2 regions of the Nitratireductor sp. ATLC21 genome follow, and region 1 is predicted to be linked to the other one. Evidence: predicted binding sites of a transcription regulator. Region 1 holds the regulator's gene; the other holds the start of a gene.
The links. The regulator PhoB, encoded in region 1, activates phosphate uptake and scavenging genes when phosphate is short. The targets are predictions, from matches to a motif close to TGTCATNNANCTGTCAT.
Positions count from the first base shown of each region.

Region 1 (3,740 bases):
CCCTGGTGGCCGCGGCGCTTGAAGCGCTGATTGCCGACACAAGCATTTTCCCCGAAGCGTCAACGGACAAAATCGCGCTCTTCAGGCTTTTCACATCGCTCTTTGAAACGCTCGATGTGCGCATCCCCGAAAGTGCCCCGACATCCGCTTGGGAGGAACGCGCTTCGAGAAACTTGTCGTCACTTGCACCCCGCCCACGCCAGGCGTTCCTTCTGGTGGCTGTCGAAAACTTCCGTCCGGAGGAAGCGGCGGAAATTCTGGAAACCGACATGAATGGCATCAATGCGATGCTGCACGAGGCCAGCGAGGAAATCTCCCGTCAGGTGGCCACCGACATCCTCATCATCGAGGATGAGCCCTTGATCGCCATGGATATCGAGGAGATGGTCGAAAGCCTCGGTCATCGCGTCGTCGGCAACGCCCGCACCCACAAGCAGGCTGTCGAGATGTTTGCCAAAACCCAGCCCAAAATGGTGCTGGCAGACATTCAGCTTGCAGATGGAAGCTCGGGCCTTGATGCGGTGAACGAGATTCTTGAAGGGGCGACAGTCCCTGTGATCTTCATCACAGCCTTCCCGGAGCGTTTGCTGACTGGCGAGCGCCCGGAGCCGACTTTCCTTGTGACGAAGCCTTTCAGCCCGGAGATGGTCAAAGCGCTGATCAGCCAGGCGCTTTTCTTCGATCACCAGGCTCGCGCGGCGGCCTGAGGCAGCGCAACACCTTTCTGATGAAAAAGGTCGCCTTCGGGCGGCCTTTTTGTTTGCCGGTTTTCTTTCTCCGGGAACCAATCTCCGTGGATAGCGTTTAACTGCCATAACTAAACGGAGAGACAGAATGCTTTACTGGGCACTTATATTCCTCGTCGTCGCTCTTATCGCCGGCGCCCTTGGTTTTGGCGGTATTGCAGGCGCTTCCGCAGGGATCGCACAGATCCTGTTCTACATCTTTCTCGCCCTTCTCGTGATTTCTCTGGTCATGGGACTGATTAGAGGGCGCGGTTAAACGAGTACATCTGACGTAAACGAATGCGGCATCCGACGATGCGGACCATCCATGGCTTCCGCGTCGGGCAGACAGTGAAAGGAGAACGCCATGGAACATATCGCTGCGCTTCTTCTGGTTGTCGGCTGCTCCGGCAACATGGCTGAATGCCGCGAACTTCCCGCCCCCGCTCCGATTTACGAAACCTTTGAGGAGTGCGAGGCCGAGAAGCCCATTTCCCTGCGCGAGCTTGAAGGTGAGGCGCCACGGGTGATGGCAACGTGCGTCTTTGTGGATCCTGCACTCGTCTACGATGACGCTGTGCTGGAGTGGGACATCACCAAAGACGGGAAGCTGACGGCCTCTCTGGAACCGGTCAACAGCTTCGCAGTCGCTCACAATGAGCATGCGCGTCAGAAGAACATTTTCACCGAGTAATCAGACAACAGCTTCAGCAAAAACCCCGGCCAAGTGCCGGGGTTTTTGTCTCAGGCTTCTCGAATGGCGTAGCCTGCACCGCGAATGGTGCGGATCACATCGGGAAGCCGCCCCTGGTTCACGGCCTTGCGCAACCGGCCCACATGGACATCCACGGTGCGCTCGTCGATGTAAATCGTCTCACCCCATACATTGTCGAGCAGCTGGCTGCGCGAAAAGACCCGCCCCGGATGCTGCATCATGAATTCCAGCAAGCGAAACTCTGTCGGCCCCAGACGGATCTCATTCTTGCGCCGGTAAACGCGATGCGATTCGCGGTCGAGCACAATATCGCCCACAGACAGCACCGTTGAGAGAACCTCAGGCTTGGCTCTGCGCAGGAGCGCCCGCACACGCGCGACGAATTCCGGCGTCGAAAACGGCTTGACCAGATAGTCGTCGGCACCGGTGGAAAGACCGCGAACGCGGTCGCTTTCCTCACCGCGCGCGGTGAGCATGATAATGGGAAGACGCTCGGTTTCAGGACGCATGCGCAGCCGGCGGCACAGTTCGATGCCTGATACGGCCGGAACCATCCAGTCCAGAACGAGCAGATCCGGGACATTCTCCTGCAACCGCACCTCGGCTTCATCGCCGCGCGAGATCATCTCTACCTGATACCCTTCCGCCTCCAGATTGTATTTCAACAGGACGCAGAGCGGTTCGTCGTCTTCAACGACCATGACCTTGGGGGCAATCATGGAAGGCATTCTCCTAAAGCATTGCTACGGCCGTTCAGGCATCCGTATCGACCGTCATCTGTGTTTCATCAAGCTTCGGCCGCTGGACCGGAAGCTGCTCCCCCGTCACCACATAATAGGCATTCTCGGCGATATTCGTCACATGATCGCCAATGCGTTCCAGATTTTTCGCGCAGAAGAGAAGATGCGTGCACGAGGTGATGTTGCGCGGATCTTCCATCATATAAGTCAGCAATTCCCGGAACACCGACGTATACTGAATGTCGATTTTCTCGTCGTCGTCGCGTAACTGGATCAAGGCATCGGCATCGCGCTTCACGTAATGCTCGACCACAGCATTAACCTGCTGCAGCACCAGGCCTGCCATGGCATCTATGGAATGCGCTAGTGTTCGCGGTGTAGCGCTCTGGCCCACCGCGCTGACGCGCTTGGCAATGTTCTTCGCAAGATCACCGATACGCTCCAGGTCGGCTGCCATGCGAATGGCACCCACAACGCTGCGCAGATCCTGTGCCATCGGCTGGCGCTTGGCGATCAGTGTGATGGCGCGTTCGTCGAGATCGCGCTGCTTGGCGTCCATGATCGTGTCATCGGAGATAACGCGCTGCGCCAGCGCGGTATCGGAATGAAGAAGGGCATTGGTGGAGGCGCGGGTCATCGCACCGGAGAGATCGCCCATATCGCGAATGAGGCGGTCGATCTCACCGAGTTCCTCATCGAAGGAGCTGACTGTGTGCTCGCCCATGATCTGGTTCCTTATCTGTGCGTCAACCGAAGCGACCGGTGATGTAATCCTGGGTCCGCTTGTCATCCGGATTGGTGAACATCTTGTCCGTCGGACCTTCCTCGACAAGGTTGCCCAGATGGAACATGGCCGTGCGCTGCGAAACGCGCGCCGCCTGCTGCATGGAGTGCGTAACGATGACGATCGTGTAGTTCTCGCGCAGTTCGTCGATCAGCTCCTCCACCTTGGCGGTGGCGATGGGATCAAGAGCCGAGCACGGCTCATCCATGAGGATCACCTCGGGCGAAACCGCGATGGCGCGCGCAATGCATAAACGCTGCTGCTGGCCGCCGGAGAGACCTGTGCCGGGCTCATGCAAACGGTCTTTCACCTCGTTGAAGAGGCCGGCCTTCTGCAGGCTGGACTCGACGATTTCATCGAACTCATTCTTTTTGGAAGCCAGGCCATGGATGCGCGGCCCATAAGCGATGTTCTCATAGATCGACTTGGGAAATGGGTTAGGCTTCTGGAAAACCATGCCAACACGGGCACGCAGCTCCACCACATCGATCTTAGGATCATAGATGTCTTGATCATCAAGCGTGATCTTGCCTTCGATCCGGCAGATATCGATCGTGTCATTCATGCGGTTGAGACAACGCAGAAACGTGGACTTTCCACAGCCCGAAGGGCCGATAAGCGCCGTCACCTGGTTTTCCAGAACATCCAGATTCACATCGAAAAGCGCTTGCTTCTCGCCGTAGAAGACACGCACATTCTCACCGCGCATCTTGAGAGGTTTTGGCTTCTGGCTCGCATCCAGTGCTTCTTCGACAGCAGCATCAGTGAGCATATTC
Region 1 covers NZ_JBXUOU010000003.1:602,519-606,258, reverse strand. The annotation lists gene AC2CHD_RS17420 (response regulator) at 1-707, shown strand, start outside; gene AC2CHD_RS17415 (DUF1328 domain-containing protein) at 835-1,002, shown strand; gene AC2CHD_RS17410 (hypothetical protein) at 1,093-1,419, shown strand; gene phoB (phosphate regulon transcriptional regulator PhoB) at 1,470-2,156, opposite strand; gene phoU (phosphate signaling complex protein PhoU) at 2,194-2,904, opposite strand; gene pstB (phosphate ABC transporter ATP-binding protein PstB) at 2,927-3,740, opposite strand, start outside.

Region 2 (3,740 bases), on a different contig from region 1:
CGAGACCGAACGGATCGGGCAGAAGCAGCGACTGGTAAAGGGCCTGACCGGCCGGCCAGAAGAAAAAAACAATCGTCACTGCGAGCTGCGGCGCGAGCAGCAGATAGGGCAGCAAACGGTTATCGAAGGTGACGCGCTTTTCCATGGGCAAACCAAGAATGCCAGGGCCGGCAAGATTTCTGCCGGCCCCGCAGGTTTCACAGACTTATCGCGTCGACTGCTCGAAGCGGCGCAGCAGCTCGTTGCCGCGGTTCACGGCTTCGTCGAGCGCTGTCTTGGCGTCCTTCTGGCCCTGCCAGACGGCTTCCAGTTCCTCGTCGATGATGGCGCGGATCTGGTCGAAATTGCCAAGACGGATGCCCTTGGAGTTTTCCGTCGGAGCCTTGCCCGTCATCTGCAGAATGGCAATGTCGGTGCCCGGGTTTTCTTCGTAGAAACCCTGCTCCTTGGTCAGGTCATAGGCGGCGGTGGTGATCGGCAGATAACCGGTGTCCTGGTGCCACTGGGCCTGCACCTCAGCGCTGGAGAGATAGTTGAGGAATGCGGCAACACCGGCATATTCCTCGGCCTCGTGGCCCGACATGACCCACAGCGAAGCACCGCCGATGATCGTGTTGTAGGGCGCGCCTTCCGCATCCGGCCAGTAAGGCAGGTTTGTCACGGTGAAGGGGAAGTCGGCCTCGGCCTTCACACCGGCATAGCCGGCTGACGATTCGGTGAACATGGCGCACTCGCCCGAGCGGAAGCGCGCACCGCCCTCATTGCGCCGGCCCGAATAGCTGAAGAGGCCTTCCTTGGCCCATTCGCCCATCTTGTCGATGTGCTGCACCTGCAGATCGCCATTGAAGGCGAGTTCGGTGTCGGTGCCGGCAAAGCCGTTGGCTTGCGTGGCAAACGGCACATTGTGGTAGGCGCTGAGATTCTCGAGATGAATCCAGGACTGCCATGCCGTCGTCAGCGGGCATGCAGAACCGGCTTCCTTGAGCTTGACGAGCAGTTCCTCGACTTCCGGCCAGGTGGCAGGCTTCGCCTCGGGGTCAAGACCGGCCTCCTCAAGCGCCTTCTTGTTGATGTAGAGAACGGGCGTGGAGGAGTTGTATGGTAAGGACAGCATTTCGCCGTCCGTATTGGTGTAATAGCCCGCGACCGGCGCGAGATAGGCGTTCGGATCAAACTCGGCTTCAGCCTCCGCCATCACTTCATAGACCGGCTTGATGGCGCCCTTGGCCGCCATCATTGTGGCGGTGCCAACCTCGAAAACCTGCAGAATGTGCGGCTGTTCGCCAGCACGAAAGGCGGCGATGCCGGCGTTCAGAGCTTCGGAGTAATTTCCCTTGAGGGTGGCAACGACCTCATAATCTTCCTGGCTGGCATTGAAATCGGAGACCTGTTTTTCCAGCAGTTCACCGAGACGGCCGGTGAAGGCATGCCAGAACTGGACCTGGGTCTGCGCCTGTGCGGCGCCGACCATGGCCGGAAGCGCCACGGTCAGAGCCGTGGCTGCGGAAAGCATTGCGCGAAATCTCATTGTGTCTCTCCCTGTAGCGTCGATCGCCGGTTAACCGGTCTCTCTTGGTCGGCTTGTGTTACCGTTGGATGACAGCATCTGTAGAATACATTGTCCATACCTTTTCCAGTATAGAAATTTCATACTACAGCACAGCGCTCACGCGATTGGCCTAGCCTCTCGCCATCCTATACAAGTGCAGGGTCGAATCGAATTCTGGGTCTGAGGATCAAATGAGTTTCCTGACGCGGCTCGCGGCTGGTGCTATCACGCTCTTCGCGCGCTTCATCACTGCCGTGCGGGCCGTTTGGGATGGCATTGAACCTATCCCCCGACAGCGAATTTATTTTGCCAATCATGTCAGCCATGGCGATTTCATTCTCCTGTGGACGGTCCTGCCTCCGCGCCTACGCGAGCAGACCCGTCCGGTGGCGGGCGCGGACTATTGGCTGAAATCCTCCGTCAGGCGCTTTATCGGCCGCGATGTGTTCAACGCCGTGTTGATCGATCGCGACCGCAAGACACGTGCCGACGACCCGATCAAGCAGATGGCCGATGCACTGGATGGCGGCGCCTCGCTCATCATCTTTCCCGAAGGCACGCGCAATGAGACGAACAATCCGCTTCTGCCTTTCAAGAGCGGGATCTTTCATCTGGCAAAACAACGGCCCGACATCGATCTCGTTCCGGTATGGATCGCCAATCTGAACCGTGTCATGCCAAAAGGAGAGTTTGTTCCGATTCCGCTGATCTGCACGGTCACGTTTGGTGCGCCCTTGCGTGTGGAATCCGACGAGACCAAGGACGCATTTGTGAAGCGAGCACGCGACGCGCTCCTATCCACCTCCGGAACAGTCGAAGGCAACGCATGATGAACGAGCATCAGATAGACCTTCTGAAACTGCTCGGCGGGCTCACCGCCGTACTTGTTCTGGCCTCTCTCGCAGGACGCCTTCTCAAGCGCAAGCTCTCCCCCGACGGAACCAACACCGTCATCGAAAACCTGAACGACCGGGTGAATGCCTGGTGGGTGATGATCATCCTGATGGGCGGCGCGCTGCTTTTCGGCCGATTGGGAGCCATTCTGCTCTTCGGCTTCGCTTCCTTCGCCGCCCTGCGTGAGTTTGTGACGCTGACGGACACACGGCGCGGCGATCATTGGGCGCTTGCCTCCGCATTCTTCATTGTTTTGCCGGTTCAGTATTATCTGGTTTATATCGACTGGTATGGGCTCTATTCGATCCTCGTTCCGGTCTATGCGTTTCTATTGATGCCCATCATCTCGGCCCTGCGGGGGGACACGGACCATTTCCTTGTGCGTGTGGCGGAAGTCCAATGGGCGCTGATGATCTGCGTCTTCTGCGTTTCGCATGTGCCGGCACTGCTTACGCTGCAGATCCCCGGCTATGAGGGGCGCAACCTGCTTCTGATCGCCTTCCTGGTGGTCGTCGTGCAGTCGAGCGACGTGCTGCAATATGTCTGGGGCAAAATGCTTGGGCGCACGAAGATCGCGCCAAAACTCTCTCCCTCCAAAACGGTTGAAGGCTTCATCGGCGGTGCGCTGAGCGCCACGCTTGTCGGCGCGGCACTGTTCTGGATGACACCTTTCACGCCATTTCAGGCGGGACTGCTGTCCTTTGTCATCGTGCTCATGGGCTTTTTCGGCGGGCTCGTCATGTCGGCCATCAAGCGCGACCGTGGCGTGAAGGACTGGGGGCATCTGATCGCCGGCCATGGCGGCTTCATCGACCGGCTGGATTCGGTGATCTTTTCCGCCCCCATCTTCTTTCACCTCGTGCGTTACTGGTGGTCGCTCACATGAACAAGACCGAAAACCGCCGCCCTCTGGCGAGCCGCGACACCGGCTGGGCGAAGGCCGTGGCCCGCCGGCTGGCCGAAACATCCATCACGCCCAACCAGATCTCCATGGCGAGCGTGGTGTTCGCGGCGCTTGCCGGTCTTGCCTTTTGGCAAGTGGGCGAGACGGAGGGCGCTGCGCGGGCTTTTCTCCTGGTTCTGGCCGGTTTTTTGGTGCAATGCCGGCTGCTGTGCAATCTGTTCGACGGCATGGTGGCCGTGGAGGCGGGTAAGGGATCGCCGGATGGCGCCTTCTGGAACGAGTTCCCCGACCGTGTGGCCGACATCGCGATCCTCATCGGCGTGGGCTATGGGGTCGACCAGCCTGCGCTTGGCTGGGCCGCCGCCGGCTTCGCCGTCCTCACCGCCTATGTGC
Region 2 covers NZ_JBXUOU010000004.1:263,963-267,702, forward strand. The annotation lists gene ugpA (sn-glycerol-3-phosphate ABC transporter permease UgpA) at 1-145, opposite strand, end outside; gene ugpB (sn-glycerol-3-phosphate ABC transporter substrate-binding protein UgpB) at 206-1,528, opposite strand; gene AC2CHD_RS19240 (lysophospholipid acyltransferase family protein) at 1,741-2,379, shown strand; gene AC2CHD_RS19245 (phosphatidate cytidylyltransferase) at 2,379-3,329, shown strand; gene AC2CHD_RS19250 (CDP-alcohol phosphatidyltransferase family protein) at 3,326-3,740, shown strand, end outside.
Region 2: the regulator PhoB is predicted to act here: its motif matches at 1,586-1,602, upstream of ugpB (sn-glycerol-3-phosphate ABC transporter substrate-binding protein UgpB).